3 regions of the Halobacillus trueperi genome follow, and region 2 is predicted to be linked to each of the others. Evidence: riboswitches for the same ligand, from Rfam matches in the RefSeq annotation. Region 2 holds a riboswitch; each other region holds the start of a gene.
What was found. A riboswitch is a leader RNA that binds a small molecule or an ion and turns the genes downstream of it on or off. The one in region 2 is predicted to bind S-adenosylmethionine.
Positions count from the first base shown of each region.

Region 1: another riboswitch for S-adenosylmethionine. It lies ahead of DYE48_RS10505 (Na+/H+ antiporter NhaC family protein); the one in region 2 lies ahead of DYE48_RS07190 (5-methyltetrahydropteroyltriglutamate--homocysteine S-methyltransferase).
Region 3: another riboswitch for S-adenosylmethionine. It lies ahead of DYE48_RS04930 (methionine ABC transporter ATP-binding protein); the one in region 2 lies ahead of DYE48_RS07190 (5-methyltetrahydropteroyltriglutamate--homocysteine S-methyltransferase).

Region 1 is NZ_QUAE01000007.1:28,039-35,652, reverse strand. Features, by position in the region: gene DYE48_RS10530 (hypothetical protein) at 1-288, shown strand, start outside; gene DYE48_RS10535 (hypothetical protein) at 1-5, shown strand, start outside; gene DYE48_RS10525 (coiled-coil domain-containing protein) at 311-1,825, shown strand; gene DYE48_RS10520 (ABC transporter permease) at 2,031-2,852, shown strand; gene DYE48_RS10515 (ABC transporter ATP-binding protein) at 2,875-3,648, shown strand; gene DYE48_RS10510 (ABC transporter substrate-binding protein) at 3,673-4,749, shown strand; SAM riboswitch class I at 4,821-4,928, shown strand; gene DYE48_RS10505 (Na+/H+ antiporter NhaC family protein) at 5,065-6,384, shown strand; gene DYE48_RS10500 (glycoside hydrolase family 3 protein) at 6,716-7,614, shown strand, end outside.
Region 2 is NZ_QUAE01000004.1:126,760-134,373, reverse strand. Features, by position in the region: gene ahpC (alkyl hydroperoxide reductase subunit C) at 81-644, shown strand; gene ahpF (alkyl hydroperoxide reductase subunit F) at 659-2,194, shown strand; gene DYE48_RS07195 (aldo/keto reductase) at 2,360-3,346, opposite strand; gene DYE48_RS07190 (5-methyltetrahydropteroyltriglutamate--homocysteine S-methyltransferase) at 3,437-4,558, opposite strand; SAM riboswitch class I at 4,655-4,757, opposite strand; gene DYE48_RS07185 (TetR/AcrR family transcriptional regulator) at 4,861-5,481, opposite strand; gene DYE48_RS07180 (MFS transporter) at 5,435-6,697, opposite strand; gene DYE48_RS07175 (hypothetical protein) at 6,894-7,100, opposite strand; gene DYE48_RS07170 (VOC family protein) at 7,304-7,614, opposite strand, start outside.
Region 3 is NZ_QUAE01000003.1:20,846-28,459, forward strand. Features, by position in the region: gene DYE48_RS04920 (MetQ/NlpA family ABC transporter substrate-binding protein) at 1-413, opposite strand, end outside; gene DYE48_RS04925 (methionine ABC transporter permease) at 440-1,108, opposite strand; gene DYE48_RS04930 (methionine ABC transporter ATP-binding protein) at 1,101-2,126, opposite strand; SAM riboswitch class I at 2,207-2,315, opposite strand; SAM riboswitch class I at 2,544-2,649, opposite strand; gene DYE48_RS04935 (TlpA family protein disulfide reductase) at 2,741-3,163, shown strand; gene DYE48_RS04940 (thioredoxin family protein) at 3,303-3,620, opposite strand; gene DYE48_RS04945 (toprim domain-containing protein) at 3,625-3,972, opposite strand; gene gcvH (glycine cleavage system protein GcvH) at 4,095-4,478, opposite strand; gene DYE48_RS04955 (arsenate reductase family protein) at 4,561-4,920, opposite strand; gene DYE48_RS04965 (acyl-CoA dehydrogenase family protein) at 5,668-7,449, opposite strand; gene DYE48_RS04970 (acetyl-CoA C-acetyltransferase) at 7,469-7,614, opposite strand, start outside.

The DNA of each region.
Region 1 (7,614 bases), on a different contig from region 2:
CATGAGTTATTAATGAAGCAATTGATGAAGCAGCTGTTGGAAAACCAACTGCAAGAAGTTCAACAAAACGATAAGGGAAACAGTAGTTTTGTATTTTTGGAGAACCATACATTGAATTTACTTCTCCTCAGTTATTTGACAAGGAATAATGGAAGTTCATCTGTACCTGCTACACATGCATCCCCTCCAGAAGATTTCAGTGCTGCCATTCAAGAAGTCGAAAGGATGTCTGAAAAGGCAAATGAGGCGTTTGAAGAAGTGCTTACGATGTTGAAAGAGCGATTTTAACTTTGAATAGGGGGCTTTTATTATGAAAAAGGATCCGATTCAGCTTCAACAGCGGTTGATTTATTATAGAGCTGAACTGGACAAATATAAAAAGAAAGTCCAGGACTATCAAGATAATTACCATTACTCGCAACTGGAGCAGCTGAAAGTGGAGAATGCTGAGCTGAAAGAAGAACTGGAACGGTGGAGTGACCAGGAAGCGGCTGTTAAAGGGGAGCTCAGTAAGCGAATCCAGGGGTTCGAGGAGCAGGTGAACCGCTTTGAAGAACGGGAGGAAAGTTTGAAAAAAGAAGTGCAGGATTGGCAGAAACAGTGTGAGGAACTGAAAGACCAGAAAAGAGATTTGCTCTACAAAGTCCAGGATCTTGAAGGTGGTCTTGGTGAGACGAGGAGACGTTTGTCACAGTCGCAGAAAGATATGAATCTCCTCCATGTCAGCTATGTTCAGCTTCAGAAAGAATACCAGGAAGGGAAGCGGGAAAAAACAGCGGCAGATAAAGAGATTGGTTCATTGAGGAAGTCTTTGTCGGAAACGCAAAACGAAATGGAAGAAAAGTTGGAGGGAGCCAATCAAACCATTGCTAAGTTACAGGCCATCCACGAGTCCCTGCGTTCAGAGTTGAATGATCAAAAGGCAGCCACTTCCCGGAAGGAGCAGGAGTGTAAGGAACAAGCCAATGAAATGAAGAACTTCCAAAATGAAATCTCGGACCTTACTAAGCAAAAAAATCAATGGAAAGATCAGTGTGAAAAACAGGAAGAAAGTTTTAAAAAGCAGGCTGAACATTATGAAGAGGAGATGGCAAAGCTCCAGTCAGAGTGTGAGAGTTTAACCGATGAAAAGAAACAGCTGGCGGAACTTTTGGATACGAAACAGGTTTCTTGGAACAAGCAGTCGGAAGAATATCGCTCACAATTAAGTGTTGTGAAGACGGAAAAGGAGACTTTGCGTTCGGAGTTGAATGAACAGAAATCAACCACTTCCCGAAAAGAGCAGGAATGTACGAAACAAGCAAATGAAATAAAGCATCTACAAAAGGAAAATGCGGAACTTATCAAACATAAAAATCAATGGAAAGATCAGTGTGAAAAACAGGTGGAAAGTTATGAAAAGCAGGCCAAACACTATGAGGAGGAAATTACAAAACTCCAGTCAGACTGTGAGAGTTCGATCAGTGAAAAGAAACAGCTTGCGGAGCATTTTGAGAATAAACAGTCTGCATGGAAGAAGCAGTCGGAAGAATATCATTCCCAGTTAAATCTTTTGCAGAAGGAAATGGAACGTTTAAAAGAAGAGAATCAGAAATGGAAAGATCAATATGAACACCAGAAGCTGGCGCTGGAAAAAGAAAAGGCAGAAGAAACAGCGCTTTTATCTGATATGGAAAAGCAGATGCAGTTTTTGCTAGGCGGCTCTTTTGGAGAAAGGCAGCCGATGAATGGGAAGGTGGCGATCGTCAAAGCGTTGGAGCAGAAGCTGGAGGAGCTCACCAGTGATATTCATGAACTTGAAGATAGCATGGATGAAATAGAGTAAGAGTGCCACATGGTGGTGCTCTTTTTTTATTAACGCCATGGGCCCATAAACTTCTCTGGCATGAGAAACCAGCCATCCTCTATGTATCAGAAACCGCCCTGTAGACTGTGATTGGTTGCTTTTAGTATTTTCTCCTTATATCTCAAAATCGAGTCTTTCACACAATTGGGCGTAAGCACATAAATTAGCTGTAGAGGTGGTGAGTATGAAAGATGGCCGAAGGGAATCTTTGATCGACCCTTTACAAATGGAAAAAAAAGAATGGAAGAAGCGACAGATGCAGCATCGTCTGAAGCAGATACTGACCATATCATCGCCGATCTTCATTGTATTGCTATGGGAGTTTTTATCAAGAACGGGACTGATTGATGCCCGGTTCTTCCCCCCACCGACAGAAATCGTCGGAACGTTCTGGGCGATGGGGATGAGCGGAGAGCTGTTCCATCATGTCGGGATTTCTTTGTTTCGTATTTTCGCAGGCTTTTTGCTCGGAGTCATACCGGCTATTGTGATTGGTCTCCTCATGGGGCTTTACGGTCCGATACGGCATTTCCTGTCACCTCTTATCATGGCGTTAATGCCGATTCCGACGCTTGCGCTTCTGCCTATTATCATCATTTTATTCGGTGTCGGGGAAGTTTCTAAAGTGGTGACGATTGCCGGGAGTGTGTTTTTCCCTGTCGTCATTAATACGGTAGCGGGTGTTGTGAACATCGACCGCATTTATTTGGATGTTGCGAAAAATTATGGCGCAGATTCGAAGCAGTTCTTTTTTAAAATCGCTTTACCGGGTTCGCTGCCGGTCATGCTTGAAGGGATTCAGATGGGGCAGGCGATTGCGCTTCTGACGATTGTCGCGGCGGAAATGATGGGAGCCAACTCAGGTATTGGGTATTTGATCTGGACGTCGTATAAAGCCTTTTTATTGAAAGAGATGTTTGTCGGGCTTGTGCTCATTTCGTTCTTCGGCTATTTGTTCTCAATTATTCTTCGAGGACTGCAGGCCAAACTGCTGCCATGGCGCTAACTGATGAAAGGAGCGACAGGGGATGGAGGCTAAAATATCGATTAAGGATTTAACGAAGGTGTTTTATAAAAAAGAGAGCCGTGTGACGGCACTCCAGGATATTTCACTGGATATTGCGGACGGGGAATTCGTCTGTCTCGTCGGACCGAGCGGTTGCGGGAAGACGACGCTCTTAAGAATTTTGGCTGATTTAGAAAAGCCGAGCGGGGGATCTTTTTCGATTGCGAAGAGCAAAAAAGAACGGCCGCTGCAGTCGATGGTTTTCCAGGAACGTGGTGTCATTCCGTGGTTGACCGTTGAAGGCAATGTCAATTTCGGGTTAAAGATGAGACATTTGCCTGCAGACGTGATTAAGGAACGGACGGCTTATTACTTGAATAAGGTGGGGCTCGATAAATTCGCCAAGCTCTATCCGAAAGAATTGTCCGGCGGGATGAAACAGCGCGTCAGCATTGCCAGAGCGTTTGCGAACGATCCGGAAATTCTCCTCATGGATGAACCCTTTGCCGCGCTCGATGAGCAGAATAAATTCATTCTGCAGGAAGAACTATTGAATATTTGGTCGGAGACGAAGAAAACGGTCTTATTTATCACCCATAGCATAGATGAAGCGCTCCTACTTAGCGATCGGATTCTGTTAATGAGCTCGCAGCCCGGCACGATCATTGATGAGAAGCGGATCGATCTGCCGAGGCCGAGGAATATGGAGCAGGTACGGGCGGATCCTTTGATGGCGGAACATTTTGTGGAGATTTGGAATCATCTTCAGGATGAAGTCCAGCGTTCGCGTAAATAGTGAAAGAAAGGGGATTGGAATCCCATGGTGAAAAAAGTATGTCATCTGTTTTCTTTTTTGTTTATCATCTTTGTGTTGTTCGGCTGTGCTTCTGGTGAGAATGGGGAAGACACGGGCAGTGTTGAAAATCCTGACGGTGACTTTGCTCCATTAGACAAGAAGACGACGGTTGTCATTGCCGAAGATGGAGCTGCCTCAGGAGCCGGGTTTTATATCGCTGAGGAAAAAGGCTATTTTGATGATTACAACATAGATATCAAGTTCACGACATTCGCCAATAGTGACGACATGCTTCCGGCGCTGGCGGCGGGCGAAGTAGACATTGCCGGCGGCGTTTCAACGGCATCCTTTTTCAATGCCATTGCCCAGGGCATTGATGTGAAAATTATTGCCGATAAAGGCCACTATTTTGATGGCAGCTCCTATTTCAGCTTTGTCATTCGTGAAGATCTACAGGATGAAATCAAAGATTACAGCGACTTGAAAGGGAAGCGGATTGCTGTTTCATCGAGAAACGCCGTGGATGATTATATCTTCCAGCGCATGCTTGAACACGCTGGGCTGACCGAAGACGATGTAGAATTTGTCCTCATGTCTGACTTTGGGAACATGCTTGCTGCGATGGGCAACAAGTCGATTGATGCCGCTCTTCAAATTGAACCACTGATCACTCAAGGGGAAGCGCAGGATCTGCACGTTCGTTTCGGTGACGCCACAGATTTCGCTCCGGATGCACAAATTGCGATGGTGCTTGGGTCGCCTGATTTTATCGAAAAAGAAACCGACGTATCCGTACGTTTTATGGCGGCCTACCTGAAGGGTGTGCGCGATTACAATGATGCGTTCCTTCACGATGAAGGCCTTGATGAAGTGGTTGATATCATGACTAAGCATACGGCATTGAAAGACGCTGACGTGTGGAAAAAAGTAGGCGTAACTGGGCTCGACCCGAACGGGGAAATGTTTATCGATGATATTAAGAAACAATTCGAGATGTATGACGCGAACGGCGCCATCAGTGGAGATATTGACTTCAATGATGCCATCGACACCTCTTTGTCTGAAGAAGCGATGGAAGTCATCGGGCGTTATGATCGATAACACTTTTTCTGAAAAAACACTTGTCATCGAATGGTTTTTATTGTAAAGTAACCATTAACTCAATTGAATAATTCTTATCAAGAGAAGCAGAGGAACTGGTCCTGTGAAGCTTCAGCAACCACCAACATCGGTTGGCCGGTGCTAATTCCAGCAAGTGATGATCACTTGAGAGATAAGAAGGAATGAACGTATACGATTCAAGAGCCTTCTTATGTGAGAAGGCTCTTTTTTGTTTGCGACCTTCTTGTGGATCAGGAACTTTTCTCGGGATAAAACCAACTATTCTGATGAGTTATATAAAAAGGAGGTCAAATTATGACAAAACCATTGAGCAATGCTTTCGCACTTATCCCATTTGCGATTTTTATTTTACTTTTCATTGGATCAGGAATCATCACAGGGGATTTTTATAAAATGCCTGTACTTGTCGCCCTGTTCGTAGCGATCCTAGTCGCGTTAGCTATGAACCGTAAAGCGGATTTCCAAACGAAAATATCCCAGCTGACGAAAGGGGGAGGACATCCGAACATCATCTTAATGGTCATCATTTTCCTGCTTGCGGGGGCTTTTGCTGCCGTGGCATCCGGAATGGGAGCGGTTGAATCGACTGTCAATCTCGGCTTAACCTACCTGCCGGGCGGTTGGATGGTCGTCGGATTGTTTGTCATCGGCTGCTTCATCTCGATTTCCATGGGAACATCCACGGGTACGGTTGTGGCTCTTGCTCCAATTGGATTGGGTGTCGCGGAGCAGACAGACATCGGACTTGCCTTGGTGATGGGGGCGATTGTCAGTGGTGCGATGTTTGGGGACAACCTTTCTGTCATTTCGGATACGACCATTGCTGCTGTACGTACACAGGGAACAGAAATGAAAGAGAAGTTCAAAGCGAATTTCTTCATCGTTCTTCCCGCAGCCATTGTTACGGCTGTAATCTTTGGTGTGATGACGGCAGATGCCTCAGCTAGTCTGTCGGAGAACTACACGTACAACATTGTGGAAATCCTGCCCTATTTAGGTGTCCTTGGATTCGCGATTGCTGGGGTGAACGTTATATTTGTTCTTATTGGAGGGATTGTTTTTGCCGGTGGAGTTGGACTTGCGCTTGGAAAATTCTCCGGCATGGAGTTTGTAACTCTCGTAGGGGATGGATTTACGAATATGCAGACACTTGCCATGATTGCGATTTTGCTGGGTGGACTTGTAGAATTGATCCGAGCAAATGGAGGCATTGAATTTTTGCTGCAAGCCGTGAGCAGGAAAGTGAACTCCAATCGCGGCGGGGAACTCGGCATCGCAGGGATTGTGACGGCCGTCAACTTTTCTACTGCGAACAATACGATTTCCATCATTACAGCAGGGCCTCTTGCCAAACAAATATCTGATGAATATGGCATTGAAGGGCGTCGCTCTGCAAGCATTCTCGATATTTTTGCCAGTTCTGTTCAAGGGATTATTCCTTATGGCGGACAGATTTTAGCGGTAGCGGGTGTGGCGAGCATTTCTCCTGTTGCGATTGTTCCGTTTTGTATTTATCCGCTGCTTACAGCCGTGGCCGGGCTTTTAGCCATTGCTTTCAGATATCCGAAATTCACTGTTGAAAAAGGAAAAAGAGAATTAAAAAACGCCTCTTAAGAGGGGAGGGCACCTGATTTGGGTGCCTCTTTTTATGTACTTTTTTTACGCTTATTTTAAAATTATCTGTCATAATATTTTAAAATGAGTCGATTGGAATAGTAGGAAAGCTTTGGAAAATAGGTAAAAAGAGAACGATTAGGGCCTTAAGTGGTATAGACGACTATATCTATTTCCGTTACGCTTTTATTACAAAATGTAAACGTTTACAACAATATTTCTCCTGTACCGACTTTATAATGGCACTTGTTTTAGAAAAATGTTTTGCAAAAGGGTCTTTTTGGATAGGAAGGCACCTTTTACAAATAGATAAATCAAGGAGGAATGGCGAATGAGAATGGCGGGCAAATGGATGTTGATCTTTACACTGACCATTGGCATGATGCTGCCGTCGTGGTTGATGGGTACAAAGGTGGAAGCTTCTGAAGATGACGGATTATCGGATTTAATCATCTTTGAGAATGTACCGCAGGCAGATGTAACGATGGAAGGGAATGAGTTTACTCTTTCCGCACTGAACGTGTATGAAGACGGACATTTCACAAAGGTGAATGAAGGACTCGTTTGGAAATCGAAAAATTCAAACGTTGCCACCGTCGAGGATGACGGTACAGTCACTTTTACAGGGCAGCCGGGACGAGCGTGGGTGACGGTATCGAATGGCGATTTCGAAGATCGGATTGCGCTTGATTTTAAACCGGACCGCTCAACAAAAGGGAAACCGAATTTCAAACCGACCATTCAAAAGCAGGACGGTGATCGCTATGACCTCGTTCAACATGCACTTGCCAACATGACGATGGAGGAAAAAGTTGGTCAGATGCTCATGCCTGACTTCAGGAAGTGGGAAGGAGAAAACGTTACGGAAATGCTCCCTGAAATTGAGGAGATGGTACAGAAATATCATCTTGGCGGAGTCATTTTATTCCGTGAAAACGTTGTGACAACGGAACAAACAGCGAAGCTTGTCTCCGATTATCAGGCGGCTTCAGAAAAATACGGCCTGCTTATGACGATCGACCAGGAAGGCGGAATTGTGACACGTCTTCAATCAGGAACGGACATGCCTGGAAATATGGCCTTAGGTGCCACTCGTTCGGAAGAAATTGCTGAAGATGTAGGTTCAGTAATCGGAGCTGAACTTGAATCCCTCGGCATCAACATGAACTTTGCCCCCGTCATGGATGTGAACAATAATCCTGATAACCCTGTCATCGGCGTTCGTTCTTT
Region 2 (7,614 bases):
AGCTACTGAATTAGAATTATTATAAAAAGCTGCAACATTCCAGCAGCTAATCAAACATACTTTACAGGAGGAATTCTACTATGGCTCTAATCGGTAAAGAAGTACAACCATTCCAGGCGAAAGCATTCAAAAACGGTGATTTCGTTGACGTATCAGAACAAAACTTCAAAGGACAGTGGAGCGTTGTTTGCTTCTACCCAGCAGACTTCTCTTTCGTTTGCCCGACAGAACTTGAAGATCTACAAAACAACTACGATGCACTGAAAGAACTAGGTGCTGAAGTTTACTCTGTTTCTACAGATACTCACTTCGTACACAAAGGCTGGCACGATGCTTCTGAAAAAATCAACAAAATCACTTACGCAATGATCGGTGACCCATCTCAGCAGATCTCCCGTCAATTCGACGTACTGAACGAAGAAGATGGACTAGCTGAGCGCGGTACATTCATCATCGATCCAGACGGCGTTATCCAAACAGTAGAAATCAATGCTGGCGGAATCGGCCGTGACGCAAGCAGCCTTATCGGAAAAATCAAAGCTGCTCAATACGTACGCAACAATCCTGGTGAAGTTTGCCCAGCAAAATGGGAAGAAGGCGAAGATACACTAACACCAAGCCTTGACCTAGTCGGCAAAATTTAAGGAGTGGAATATAAATGGTTCTCGATGCACAAATAAAAGCACAATTAGAAGAGTATCTAAAGCTTTTAGAAGGTGACATCGAACTGAAAGTCAGCACGGGAGACGATAAAGTCTCCCGTGACATGCTGGCTCTCACGGATGAGCTTGCATCCATGTCACCGAAAATCACAGTACAAAACACAGAAATGAAACGCACACCAAGCTTCAGCGTGAACCGCCCGCAAGAAGAAACAGGTGTTACGTTTGCCGGTGTTCCGCTTGGTCATGAATTCACGTCCTTGGTTCTTGCTTTGCTGCAAGTGAGTGGTAGAGCTCCGAAAATCGACGATACGATGATCGACCAAATTAAAAACATCTCCGGAGAGTTTCATTTTGAAACGTTTGTCAGCTTAAGCTGCCACAACTGCCCGGATGTTGTTCAGGCCCTGAATATCATGAGCGTGCTGAACCCGAATATTACGCACACGATGATTGACGGTGCGGCGTTTAAGGAAGAAGCGGAAGAGAAAAACATCATGGCCGTTCCTTCTGTACACCTTAACGGAGAATTCTTCAGTGGTGGACGCACGACGCTTGAAGAAATCGTAGCGAAAATCAGTGAAGGTCCATCTCCAGAGGAATTCACAAACCGTGAGCCTTACGAAGTTCTTGTCATCGGTGGTGGCCCTGCAGGCGCAAGTGCAGCCATCTATTCTGCACGTAAAGGCATTCGTACCGGAATCGTCGCTGAACGTTTCGGCGGGCAAGTCCTTGATACGATGACGATTGAAAACTTCATCAGCGTGAAGAGCACAGAAGGACCGAAGTTCGCCGCAAGCCTCGAAGAACACGTCAAAGATTATGAGATCGATATCATGAACCTTCAACGTGCGAAAAGCTTGCAGAAGAACGATGATAACATGTTCGAACTTGAACTCGAAAACGGCGGAGTACTGAAAAGTAAAACCGTCATCATCTCCACAGGTGCACGCTGGCGTCAACTCGGCGTACCTGGTGAAGACGAGTACAAGAACAAAGGTGTTGCTTACTGCCCACACTGTGACGGACCATTGTTTGAAGGCAAAGACGTAGCCGTCATCGGTGGCGGTAACTCTGGTGTCGAAGCAGCGATTGACCTTGCCGGTATCGTACAAAACGTAACTGTGCTTGAATTCGCAGACACACTGAAAGCAGATGAAGTCTTACAAGAACGCTTGAACAGTCTCCCTAATGCTGAAGTGAAAACGAATGCTCAAACCAAAGAAATCACCGGCGATGATAATGTGAATGGAATCACATACATCGATCGTGAATCTGGTGAAGAACAGCACATCGACCTTGAAGGTGTATTCGTCCAAATTGGACTTGTACCGAACACCGAATGGATGGATGAATCGGTTGAAATGAACCGCATCGGTGAAATCATCACAAACAAACACGGCGCAACAAACGTGCCAGGATTGTTTGCTGCGGGTGACGTAACTGACAGCCCACACAACCAAATCATCATCTCTATGGGTGATGGTGCGAACGCGGCGCTGGGTGCGTTTGATTACTTGATTCGTAACTAATGACCTTTATACCAAAGAAGAGCGACAATGGTCGCTCTTCTTTTTTATTGTCAACATGAGCTAGACGGAAGTTACTCATATAAGAAGGTGTCATGAGGAGTAAAAATAGGTACATGAAAAGATCAAAAAAGAGGAAACCACTAACGGCTTCCTCCTTTTTACTGATTAAATTGGCAGAGGAGCAAGCGGCGAAACAAAGCCTCTCTCCACAAGTTCATCCCAAAACGCTTTCGGAATCTTCCGCTGAATCATCTCCAAATCTTCCTTAATACGATCCGGACGAGTCGAGCCGGGAATGACCGACTTTACGGCTGGATGGGCCGTTGAAAATTGGAGTGCAGCTGCTTTTAACGGCACATCGTACTTGTCGCCAATCTCCTTCAATTGATTTACTCTTCCAATGATATCTGCGCCGGCTTTTTCATAGTTGTAGTGATCTCCACCAAACAAGACACCAGAGTTATAAGGACTGCCGACAACGATGTCTACATCCTTCTCTTCTGCCATCGTCATCATGCGCTGTAACGCGCGGTCATGCTGGAGGAGTGTATATTGCGTTGCGGATAAACAGACATCCGGCCTTGTTTCCTCAAGCTCCATCGCAAGTTCAATCGGTTCTGTCGTGTTAACGCCAAGGCCCCACGAACGGATGACTCCTTCTTCCCGAAGACGTGACAATACACGGAAAGCTCCGGTTCTCGCTTCTTCAAATTTAGCCACCCATTCATCTCCGTGGAAATCAGGAGAAACGTCATGCACGAAGACCATGTCTAAACGATCGGTTTGCAGTCGTTCAAGGCTCTGCTCGATCGACCGTTTCGTTGCGTCTTCCGTGTAATCGGTAATGACTTTATTGTTCCGGCCATGTTCAAAAAGCCCTTCGTTCTCTTCTGTCTCATCCGTCATATAACGACCGACTTTTGTGCTTAATACATAGTCATCACGGTTATACTTCGATAACACGTCACCGACACGCATCTCCGCTAAACCGGCTCCATAAAAAGGTGCAGTGTCAAAATAGCGGACGCCCTGATCCCAGGCGGTTTGTATCGTTTCACGGGCTTCTTCTTCCGGGACATCCCTGAACATATTTCCTAAAGGGGCTGTGCCAAGTCCTACTTTATGTTTCAATGCATCCTGCAGTGATTTCATGTGTTCATTCCTCCTTTTAAAAAGAACCTATAGTTGTATAACCAACTATAAGAAAAATGAAACATTCCTTCCAAGGAGATTAAGTCTACATCAGCCCTCCTGCCACACTTCTTCTGCAATCCTGACAACATGGTCGATTTTCTTCCACTGCTGTTCTTCTGTGATTTCATTACCTTCTTCTGTTGATGCAAATCCACATTGAGGACTCAAACACAGCTGGCTCAAAGGTACATAATCTGAAGCTTCAAGAATACGAGCCTTCACGCGCTCTGGATCCTCCAACTCTCCATACTTTGATGTAATTAAACCAAGAACGATGGATAAGTCTTGGCGGTTCATATGACGAAGGGGCTCAAATCCGCCGGAGCGCTCATCGTCAAACTCAAGGAACAAACCATCAACATCCAAGCCACCAAAAATTGTTTCCGATACCGCTTCATAGCTTCCACTCGTCATAAAGGTCGAACGGAAATTGCCTCGACAAATATGCATGGTAATAAGCAGATCATCCGGTCTGTTGGCAATCGACTCATTGATGGCACGTGCACACAGCTCGGCCACTTCCTCAGGGTTTTGGCCTTTCTTTTTCATTGAAGCACGTCCTTCTTCTGAGAAAAACGTCGCCCATGACGTATCATCAAACTGTAGGTAGCGGCAGCCTTCCTCATAAATTTTGTTTATGAATCCTCGATAAGCCACCACTAAATCATTGACGAGTTCTTCATCGTCATCATAAATGCCTTCCGACCGATCCGCACGGAATAAGAGCATGTTCGGACTCGGGATTGTCAATTTGGCAACAGCATCACCGGCAATGCTTTTTAAAAAACGGAAATGTTCGACCATCTCATGATCACTGAAACCTACCTGTCCTGTAATTTTAATTCCACGGGCTTTCGTTTCCACTCCTTTGAATTTCAGACCTTTTTCAGGTTCATAACCTTCTACCCCATCGAGGCCTTCGAGGAAATCAAAATGCCACCAGCTGCGGCGGAAATCGCCATCCGTGACAGCTTTCAATCCTGCTTCTTTTTGTTTTTCTACTAATTTTACAATCTCTTCATCTTCCACTTGACGCAATTCCTCTTCCGTTATTTCTCCCTCTGCCTGTTGGATACGTGCTGCTTTTAATCGTTCTGGCCGTAGGAAGCTTCCTACATGGTCTCCTTTAAATGGTGTTCTCTTCACATTCTTTTCGGTTGTTACAGACATTTATAACCCTTCTTTCTTTCATAGTTTGTGCGCTCCAATAAGAAAAGCCCCTCTTCTAAATAAGAAGAGGGGCTAAGTAACCGCCGAACGATTCCCTTCTTATCTGCAAGCTGAACGCTTCTGGAATTAGCACAGTACTTTCTATAAGTCTGCTGCTAAGGTATCAACGGGCCAGTCCCTCCACCTTTCTGGATAAGAAACATGATTGAATTGTTAAAGATTACTATACAGGACTTCAATTGAAATTGACAACCGATTCTGAACATTTTTCTCTTGTTTTCCTTAAATAAAAATCCCCCTCTTCAAGAGGAGGATTCAATCAACGCCATTCTCAAATAATCCACGAACAGAACCGACTGCTCCTTCAACTTTACCTTCTCTTCGGGCAAAATGGCATGATCGAGTGCCAGCCCGTCAATGAAAGTGATGATCGAACGCGCAATAATTTGGCTCTCATAGCGATCACTGAACTCACCGGATTTCTGTCCTTTTGTGATGAGTCCATCGTAAATCTGCAGACCCATTTCATAACGTTTTTCCCCGTACGCACGTCTTCGTTCATTGTTACGTCCCGTGATAAAGAACTCAAGCTTGCTTGGTGCGAGAGGGTCCATCTCTGTATTCGGACTGCCATCTTCCCCGAACAAAAGCTGCATAAGCAGGTCCCAGTAGGATTCTACTTTTTCAAGAGAATCCTCTGTCGTTTCAGCTTCGTCCGTCAGCCCTTCTTCAAGCAAAGCTTCAAATAGGTCTTCTTTATTTGAAAAATATTGATAGAGACCGCCGCGGCTGACGCCAGCCGACTCCATGACATGCTTCATCGTCGTGTGCTCGTATCCATGCTTGATGAATACGTTCCTTGCGGCTTCCATGATGTCAGCTCGTCGTTGCTTCAGGTGTTCCTTGCTCACTCGTGGAGACATGTGCTTTCCCTCCCTCTACTTTTCGCTTCGTTACAAATCCTACGATGGATACGCAGACAAGGAGACTTGCTGTAATGGTAAACGTCGGAATGACGCCAATCATCGTCGCGATCCATCCTCCGACAAGAGGCCCAATGATGGTCGCAGTCGTCATGACACTATTGATGACCCCAAACACGCGCCCGGTCATATGAACAGGCGTGTTCACCTGGACAGTCGCCTGGAACGGAACAAAAATCAGACTTGCAGAGAAACCCGCGGTGAATCCGAGTCCCGGTCCCCAAAGGATAGAATAATTGAGGTCATAAAAGGTAAGCATCCCCATAATCCCAAAACTCGCTCCGATTCCACAAACCCCAAGGAGCATGAGCGGATAAGCTTTATAATCCGTTTTCTTCGCTAACAAAAATCCTGCTAAGAACATGCCGAGACCAGACCCCGTCACTAGATAACCGAACAAATCGGGGGACACCTGCGTCAGCTCACGAATTAAGACAATCAGCTGAGAATCGGCCGATTGAAGAATCAACAGGCTGAGCCCGACAAGAATCAAACCCGTCATCATAAAGCGGTTCGATTTAAGAAAAGAAAAGCCGAGCGCGAACTCTTTCTTGAACGACGCTTTCTCTTTTTCTTCTTCGGTCGTTTCCAGAGGAAGCGCATTTGGAACAAACAAGAGGATGACCGCAGACACGAGAAACGTGGCCGAGTCGATGATAAAAACTTGCTGGGCGCCGAAAACCGTAACAAGCAATCCACTGACGAGCGGGCCGAGTATTTTCGTCGACGAGTCAATCATCGAAGTGATCGACATCGCCCCTTTCATATCCTCCTCCGGCACCACTTCCTTCAATTTCCCGTTTTTCGCAGGAATGAAGACTGCGGAGAAGATTCCGATCGTAAGTAGGGTTGCATAAACCATCCAAAGCGATGTCGCGATCGTCAAAATCAGTATTAAAGCCGCCCTCACGACATCAGATACGATCATAAGTGTTTTGCGGCTGAAGCGGTCAGCCACCATTCCAGCAACCGCTCCAAACAAAGCCATCGGCACAGCTAAACATAAAAAGACGAAAGACACTTCAAGCGGTGACGCATCCCATTTCAACCCGACAAGCGTGATAATCGCGACAATGCTGAGCCAGTCGCCAATGCTCGAGATGGCTTGCGCGGACATCAAGGTCATATACCCTTTGTTTTTCCATAAACGTTCCATAGGTTGGGCCCCTCTCAATTAAACGACACCGATGTCGTTTTGTTAGTTGTATTATATCGACACTGGTGTCGTTTTGCAACCATTGTTTTAAAAAGAGTAAAATCGCCCATAAAAGCATGAAGGCAAAATTTTTACATCCATGCTTTTACGTCCCTATATTCACTACTACTTATCAAAGGCCATGCAGCGATCAAACTCAAAACGGACCCTCGTCCATGTCGCTGTCTGAGTCTCCCTCTCTTTCATCTTTGACTATTTGTTTATGTATTTCACTGATGAGAAACACCCCCCTAAATAAGCAACCAACAACAATACCAAAAGTGATGATTCCTCCTATCAAAGGACCAGTCATCATAATTAACCAACCTAATAACATGCAGGCAAGAATAATAAAGAACAACATGCACATCCCTCCTTACAGCTTTTCATTATTTCAAACCATGCCAATCTAAAACAAGCATTCCCTCCCATTTAAAAGATTCTTCCGAACAGCGTTTCAGCTCCCGCAACAGCTTTAATGGGTGAACCTCGGAAGAATAAAAGAAAGAGAAAAGCATAGTGTTTCTATGCTTTTCTCTTTCTTTTGATCTGACTAACCTTTTCATTTCAAATCCCTTTCGTATTCATCAAAACGACTCTCCAACCATCTGGATCTTCAATGGTTATCCCTTTTTCCTTCCAATATGGATTTTCAGATTCCACTTTCTTGTATCCCATATCATGGAGTCTTTCAGTTACATCCAGCACCTCACCCCGATTTTCTATATAAAAAACCAGCAAATTATCCTTAGAAGGTGCAGGGCAAGGACTGCCAGATTCATGCCTGGTGAACTCGAGTTGGTAGGATAGACCAGGTAATCCATAAACCACACCCTCATATCCTCTGTGTCCTGCAAAGTCTGTCATTCTCTCTAAAC
Region 3 (7,614 bases), on a different contig from region 2:
CCTTCTTCAACGTCTTCCAGGTTTTCATATTTTTGAGAATAAACTCCGATAGGCTCAATATGGATACCACCAAGGTTTGCAAAGTCATACCCTTTCTCTTCCTCTTGGGTCTCCATATAAGGAATCGTTTGGAAATAGTTAGCGTCAATACGACCTTCATCTAAGTCTTGGTTCGGTAAAATGTAATCCTGATATTCTTCAATCTTTAATGTGATTCCTTCTTCTTCAAGCATAGGTTTTGCTTTCTCGAGAACTTCAGCATGTGGAACACTGGTAGCTCCTACCTTAATCTCCTTTGTTCCACCTTCTTCACCTTCAGATCCTGATGCATTTTCTTCCTCGTTCGATGACCCGCAAGCTGCAAGAACAAGGATAAGCAATACAGCGATTAAACTCGTCCATAGTTTTTTCATTATTAATTCTCTCCCTTTTATTTATTTTATCTTTTATCCAATTTTCGTGAGATGGCATCTCCGATGAATTGGAAAATAAACACAATTAAAATGATTAAAATAGTACAAATGAATACAACATCAAAGTTACTTCTCTGGAACCCATAGAAATAGGCGAAATCGCCAAGACCACCAGATCCGATGGCACCGGCTACGGCGGTGTATCCAATCAATGCGATAGCTGTTACGGTTATCCCGGATATCAAAGCTGGCATCGATTCCGGAAGCAATACTTTAAAAATGATGGTCGAGTATTTAGCTCCCATAGATTTTGCTGCTTCCACGACACCTTTATCGACTTCTTTCAATGCAATTTCCACCAACCGGGCATAGAATGGCGCTCCACCAATAATCAGGGCAGGCAATGCTGCTTGTGGCCCTCGAATGGTGCCCAGCAGAAAATCTGTAAAGGGGAACAATAATAAAATGAGAATGATAAACGGAATTGCTCTGAATATGTTAACAATGGAAGCAGTAATCCAATTCAACGTTTTGTTATCCCAAAGACCCCCAGGTCCGGTCAAATAAAGGAGAAGACCCAAAAGCAAACCTAAAACGAATGTCCCAGCGACAGAAACCAGCGTCATATACAAGGTTTCATTTGTAGCTGTAATCATGTCTTCCATTCTTACGTTCGGGAACCATTCATTAAACATGTGGATTCACCTCCACTTCAACAGATGTGGATTCAATATATTCAATGGCACGCTCGACTTCTTTTTTGTCTCCATCAAATTGAACAAACATTGTTCCATACGCACCCTTTTGTGTTTGGGTAATCTTTCCATGTAGAATGTTGACGTCTAATTCAAACTTCCTTGATAAATCACTGATCAGTGCCTGATTTGTACTTTCTCCGACAAAGTGAAGACGTATAATTTCTCCAGAACGGTAATTATCTTTGATCAATTGCAAGGAGGTTTCTTTTTCTGGATCTCCCATCACTTGATCCACAAACTTCTTCGTGACTGGTTTTTGAGGATGAAGAAAAACGTCCAACACTTCCCCTTGTTCAACAATTTTACCTTCTTCCATAACCGCCACCTGATGACAAATTTTGCGAATGACGTGCATTTCATGTGTGATCAGAACGATTGTAAGGCCAAGCTTTTCGTTAATATCCACAAGAAGATCAAGAATCGAATCCGTGGTCTCAGGGTCCAACGCGGATGTGGCCTCATCACATAAAAGAACTTTCGGATTGTTTGCAAGCGCTCTGGCTATCCCCACTCTTTGCTTTTGTCCACCGCTCAATTGGGATGGATAAGAACCTCCCCGGCCTTTCAACCCGACCAATTCAATTAATTCATCGACACGTTTTTGCCTTTCCGCTTTAGGGATCCCGGCAATTTCCAATGGAAAAGCGATATTATCATGAACGGTACGTGACCAAAGCAAATTGAAATGCTGGAAGATCATTCCGATTTCTTGTCTGGCCAACCTTAATTTTCCTTTGCTTAATGAAGTAAGTTCCTGCTCATCGACAAGAATGCTTCCTTCTGTGGGATCTTCCAAACGGTTCAGTAAGCGAATAAATGTACTTTTACCGGCCCCACTATATCCGATCACTCCATAAATTTCCCCTTTGTTAATATTAAGACTTAAATCATCCACTGCTCGTACATCCTGATCTTTCGTGTGGAATATCTTTGATAGTCCTTTAATTGTAATCATGCTGCTTTCCCTCCACTTCAAAAAAAGCCACTCTGTAATGAGAACAGAGTGGCTTTTTTAATCATACCTAAAAATCTGTTCTCTCATCTGTCAAAGCTTAATACTTTGCAGGAATTGGCACCTGAGCAAAACAGTTTTGCCGGTTGCCGGGCATCATCGGGCCAGTCCCTCCGCCACTCTGGATAAGAGATTTTAATTTATTAAATTATTATCGCTTTAATTCGTTTAAGTAGTACAATAATGGATTGTAGCACCGTACGAATTTTGTGTCAACTCATAAACAGATTGTTCAGAAAAATAAAGTCGATCAAAACTGAAGAAATGCTTACATCTTCCATACAAAAACATCTAATATTCACTCGATTGACACAATAAAAAAATCCCTTCTTTAATAGAAGAGATTCATCGCTTTTACATTTCTCATCTATCAAAGTCAAAGACTTCGCAGGATTTAGCACCGTTCAGTTTACCTGCCGGTTGCCGGGCATCGTCGGGCCAGTCCCTCCGCCACTCTGGATAAGTGAAGATGTCGATATGAAATTAATAATTATGTTAGCATGGGAAATATATAAGCGTCAATCCATAACCTTCGCCTGATAAAAAGGAGAATGACATTGAGTAAACAAGCCCCTTTATTTGAACTACCTTACATCCACAACCACTCTTCCATTTATAAACTTGAAGAGGACTTAGGGAAAGTTATTGTCTTGACCTTCTGGGCTTCCTGGTGTCCAGATTGTGGAAAAGACTTACCTATGAAAGAACAACTTTTCAAAACGATGGACCATGATAAAGTAAAAATGATGACGATCAATGTAACTGGAAGGGAACGGAATATAGAGGAAGGCATCGAATTCAAGGAAAAGTTTTTAACACAACCAACTCTTTCTGACGAAGGACGATACGTCTATGACTTGTACAATTGTGATGGCGTTCCTTCCACCATCATCATTAATCAACAAGGAGAGATCCATGCGAATTTTGGCGATCAGTCCTCCTTTTTAGATATTGTAAGCAAATTAGGAGAAATCGTATGATATTCATAACAAAAAGACAGCAAAGACTCCGGAGTCTTTGCTGTCTTTTTCATTATCGAACTACTTCCACATTACATATAAGTTTTTTAGAGAATTTTTAAATTCTACAGTAGTGGTCATTTCCTGGGAAATACATACACTATTCAACAAAACCAACCACTTTCTCATACATATAGGAGACAGAATGAAAAGCATAAATCTTTTCCTCTACCTCCCCGCCCCTAGTAACCAGCAGACATGGAACACTTTTAATCTTAAAATGCTGCATCCATTCGGGGTGCAGAGAAGCATTCATTTCCTTAAAAACTTCTCGATCAAATACAGACTCCAGTGTTGTGAGCATTTGACGCGCAAGGTGACAAGTTGCACAAAAAGGGCTATGAACAAAGGTGAGGGTCGTTTGTGGAGATTCGAAGAACTTCTTTACTTCTGTTGTTTTTATTTCCTCCACAGTCATCCTCCTATATTAAATAGATCGACTTTACATTGAAATGTCTACTGAGTAAGGCTCTTGCCAATTCAGGTTCCGGCGTAGCTGCTACTTCCCTGAAAGCCTTATCTATGTAGATATGCTCGGCGTGAGGAAGCTCTTCCGTCAATTGTTTTCTTAATTTGTAGCCAGAGTCATCTTCATCCACTAGAATATACACGGTCCGATCATCTAAGTTATGATCAAAAATCATTTCTTCCATCCGCTCGATTCCTAAAGTACCATGGGTGCAGATGATTTCAATCTCTTCATCAAGAACTTTATTCAACTTCTTCTTATCTGTAATTCCTTCAACAATGACGATTCGTTCTCCATCCATCTTCATCACCTACTATATAGAAACAGACCATGCCAATCAGGCATGGTCTGAACATGATTAAGATCAAACGTGATCATGTCAGACAAGGTTTCTTAAAGCCCTGCCTGTCCAATGCACTATCCTTAGTCTTCATCGATCATTGCTTCATATTCTTCCGGGGTCATCAAGTCGTTGATTTGAGAGTTGTTACTTGGCTCAACAACAACCATCCAAGCTTTATCGTATGGAGATTCATTGACAAACTCTGGACTGTCTTCCAGGTCTTCGTTTACTTCTACAACTTTACCACTAAGAGGGGCATAAAGTTCAGAGACAGTCTTCACAGATTCTACGCTGCCAAATGGCTCATCCGCTTCTAGTTCATCCCCGACTTCAGGAAGTTCTACGAATACGATATCCCCAAGTTCTGATTGCGCGAATTCAGTAATGCCGACTCTTACTTTTTCCCCTTCTTCTTTCACCCATTCGTGTTCTTCAGAATAACGCAGATCTTTAGGTACGCTCATTTCAATTACCTCCAAATAATAATTATAGTTCAACACCAAATATAAACATAAAAGCTATAGGCTTCTATTCCCAATAATGTGCTCACTGAGACCAAACGTTCTCTAATTCTTCTTGCTTGAACCCTACCGTTGTTTTTTCACCATCGGTAAGGATGGGCCGCTTAATCAGCATGCCGTCAGATGCAAGCCACTCAATCATTTCTTCCTCTTCTGCTTCTTTTAGCTTTTCCTTCATGTTCAGTTCTCTATACTTTTTCCCACTAGTGTTAAAGAATTTTTTTGCAGGCTTATCACTAGTAGCTATAAAGCTCTTTAACTGCTCTTTCGAAGGGGGATTATTGACAATATGTACAGATTCGTAGTCAAACCCTTCCTCATCCAACCATTTTTTTGCTTTTTTACACGTACCGCAATTCGGGTACCAATAGAAGGTTAAAGACATCTACACACCCTCCTTCATTCTTGTTGTCTAATATTTTATCATAACGAAGGCAAAGATTTCATTTATTTCTATTATTGTCTTCACAATCACCACATAAAGTTCTTCCATAATAGCTCCCGTTTGTGGAAGACTCAGTTTCGAGACTTTTGTTGAGTTGATGGGGGCTGCGGGGAATGACTCGCTTTCCGCGGGAGCGCGGTGATCCTCCTCGAGCTTCGCTCTGCGGGGTCTCACCATGCACTTTTTCCCCGCAGGAGTCTCGCCATTCCCCTCCGCCCCTTAACCATTTAAGAGTCTCGAAAATACTCCCAAAATAAGCAGCTTTCGAGCGTAATAGAAGTTGGTGAATTCACTCTTAAAACAAGAGCACTTGTATTCTGAAGCTTTCTATAGAGCCCTTTTCAACTAGAAATCTGTAGTTTTGGAAGATGCTCCTACTGTGTATGTGGGTTCGTTTCTCACCTACATCGAATGGGGTGGTTGGGAAGCTGCGAGACTCCCGTGGGAGAAGAAGACAGGCGAGATCCCGCAGGGCGGTAGCCCGAGGAAGCTCGGCGCTCCCCCACAGGAAAGCGAGTTGCTTCCCAGCCATCCCTGACGCGCAACTCAGCAACGAGCCCCAAAACATCTCGAAACTGAGTCTTCCACAATCCTGCCATATTGTTTAACAAGGAAAGGTCATAACGAAGGCCTGCACCTTCGCGTTTTCGAAAGTGCAGGCCCTGTGTCACATTCATTCTATATTTTTTAGACTGAATATTTTTCGGCTTCGATCAATGCTTTGGCGATCTCGCGCTTCTTAGGAATAACGTTCGTCGGTGTATGGCGTGTCAGTTTCCTTAATGCACCAAGCATCATTCTTAAAGAATCCCCGGATTCCGCAGCAATCAATGTTTCCTTCGCATGTCCTTCGATTCGGTTGAAGGCTTCCTGCACATAAACTTGTGTATAAAGAAGTTTCTGTTTGTTCTTCTCTTCACCCGTTTTGTTGATCGCTTTTTCTGTACGAAGGACGGCAGATTCCATATTATAAATCTCGCCTACTATGTCCGCGATATTAACAAGGAGTTCTTGTTCATTTTCCAGTTTCTCTCCGTATTTCTGTGCGGCGAGACCAGCGGCAAGGAGACCAATCTTCTTCGCATTCTTCAATAAATATTTCTCTTGTTCCAGTACTTCTACGCCTGGCTCCTCAGGCATCATCATCATGATTTCTTCTTGAAGGGCTTGAGCTTTTTGAAGTAAAGGCAACTCGCCTTTCATTGCTTTTTTCAACAATGTGCCAGGAACGATCATACGGTTGATTTCGTTCGTTCCTTCAAAAATTCTGTTGATTCGAGAATCACGGTACATTCTTTCTACTTCGTATTCAGCCATGAAACCATATCCACCGTGTATTTGTACAGCTTCATCAGCAGCAAAGTCAAGGAGCTCTGTGCCGAATACTTTGTTTAATGAACACTCAATGGCATATTCTGCAATGACTTTTGCAACGGCTGCTCCGTCTTTCAGTTCTTCCTCTGATAATTTACCCATACTTTGTTCGAATAAGCCTACCGTACGATAGACGGAACTCTCATTTGCATACGTGTTGGCGGCTACGGAACCGATCTTTTCCTGAATCAATGGAAAGCTTGCAATTGGAGTCTTAAACTGTTTACGGTCCTTTGCATACTTGACCGAAAGTTCAATCGCTCGCTTAGCTCCACCTACTCCACCAATAGCCAATTTATAACGACCGACGTTTAAAATGTTGAAAGCGATGACGTGCCCACGGCCAATTTCTCCAAGCACATTCTCGACAGGCACTTCAGCATCTTCAAGGATCAATGTACGAGTGGAAGAACTCTTAATTCCCATCTTCTTCTCTTCCGGCCCTGTAGATACGCCAGGATAATCGCGCTCCACAATAAACGCCGTAAACTTATCTCCGTCGATTTTCGCATACACGACGAACACATCGGCGAACGCAGAGTTCGTAATCCACTGTTTCTCACCATTTAGAACATAATGAGTACCTGCATCATTTAACTTGGCCGTCGTTTTCGCTCCCAGAGCATCGGATCCTGAACCAGGCTCTGTTAGAGCATATGCTGCTATTTTCTCTCCTGTAGCAAGCAACGGAAGGTATTTTTGTTTCTGGTCTTCATTACCGAAGAAAACAATCGGCAGGGATCCGATTCCTACGTGAGCACCATGGGTAACGGAAAAGCCTCCAGCACGAGAAAACTTTTCAGTGATCAATGAAGAGCTAATCTTATCTAACTGTAATCCACCGTACTCTTCTGGTACATCAGCACCTAACAATCCCAACTCACCCGCTTGCTTCAATAAAGCAACGGAATGCTCGAATTCGTGGTTTTCAAGATTATCAATTTTTGGAACAACCTCACCAAGGACAAAATCTTCCGCTGTTTTTGCGATCATTAAATGTTCATCAGTAAAATCTTCCGGTGTAATCACATCTTCTGCAGCCAAATCTTCGACAATGAATCCTCCGCCTTTAATCATCTCTTTCAAATCGCTCATCTTCCTGTTCCTCCCCAAGTTAAATTAATTCAAATACTCCAGCGGCTCCCATACCGCCACCAATACACATGGTCACAACACCGAATTGCTCATTTCTGCGTTTCATTTCATGAATCAGGCTCAACGTGAGCTTTGTTCCTGTACATCCTAACGGGTGGCCTAAAG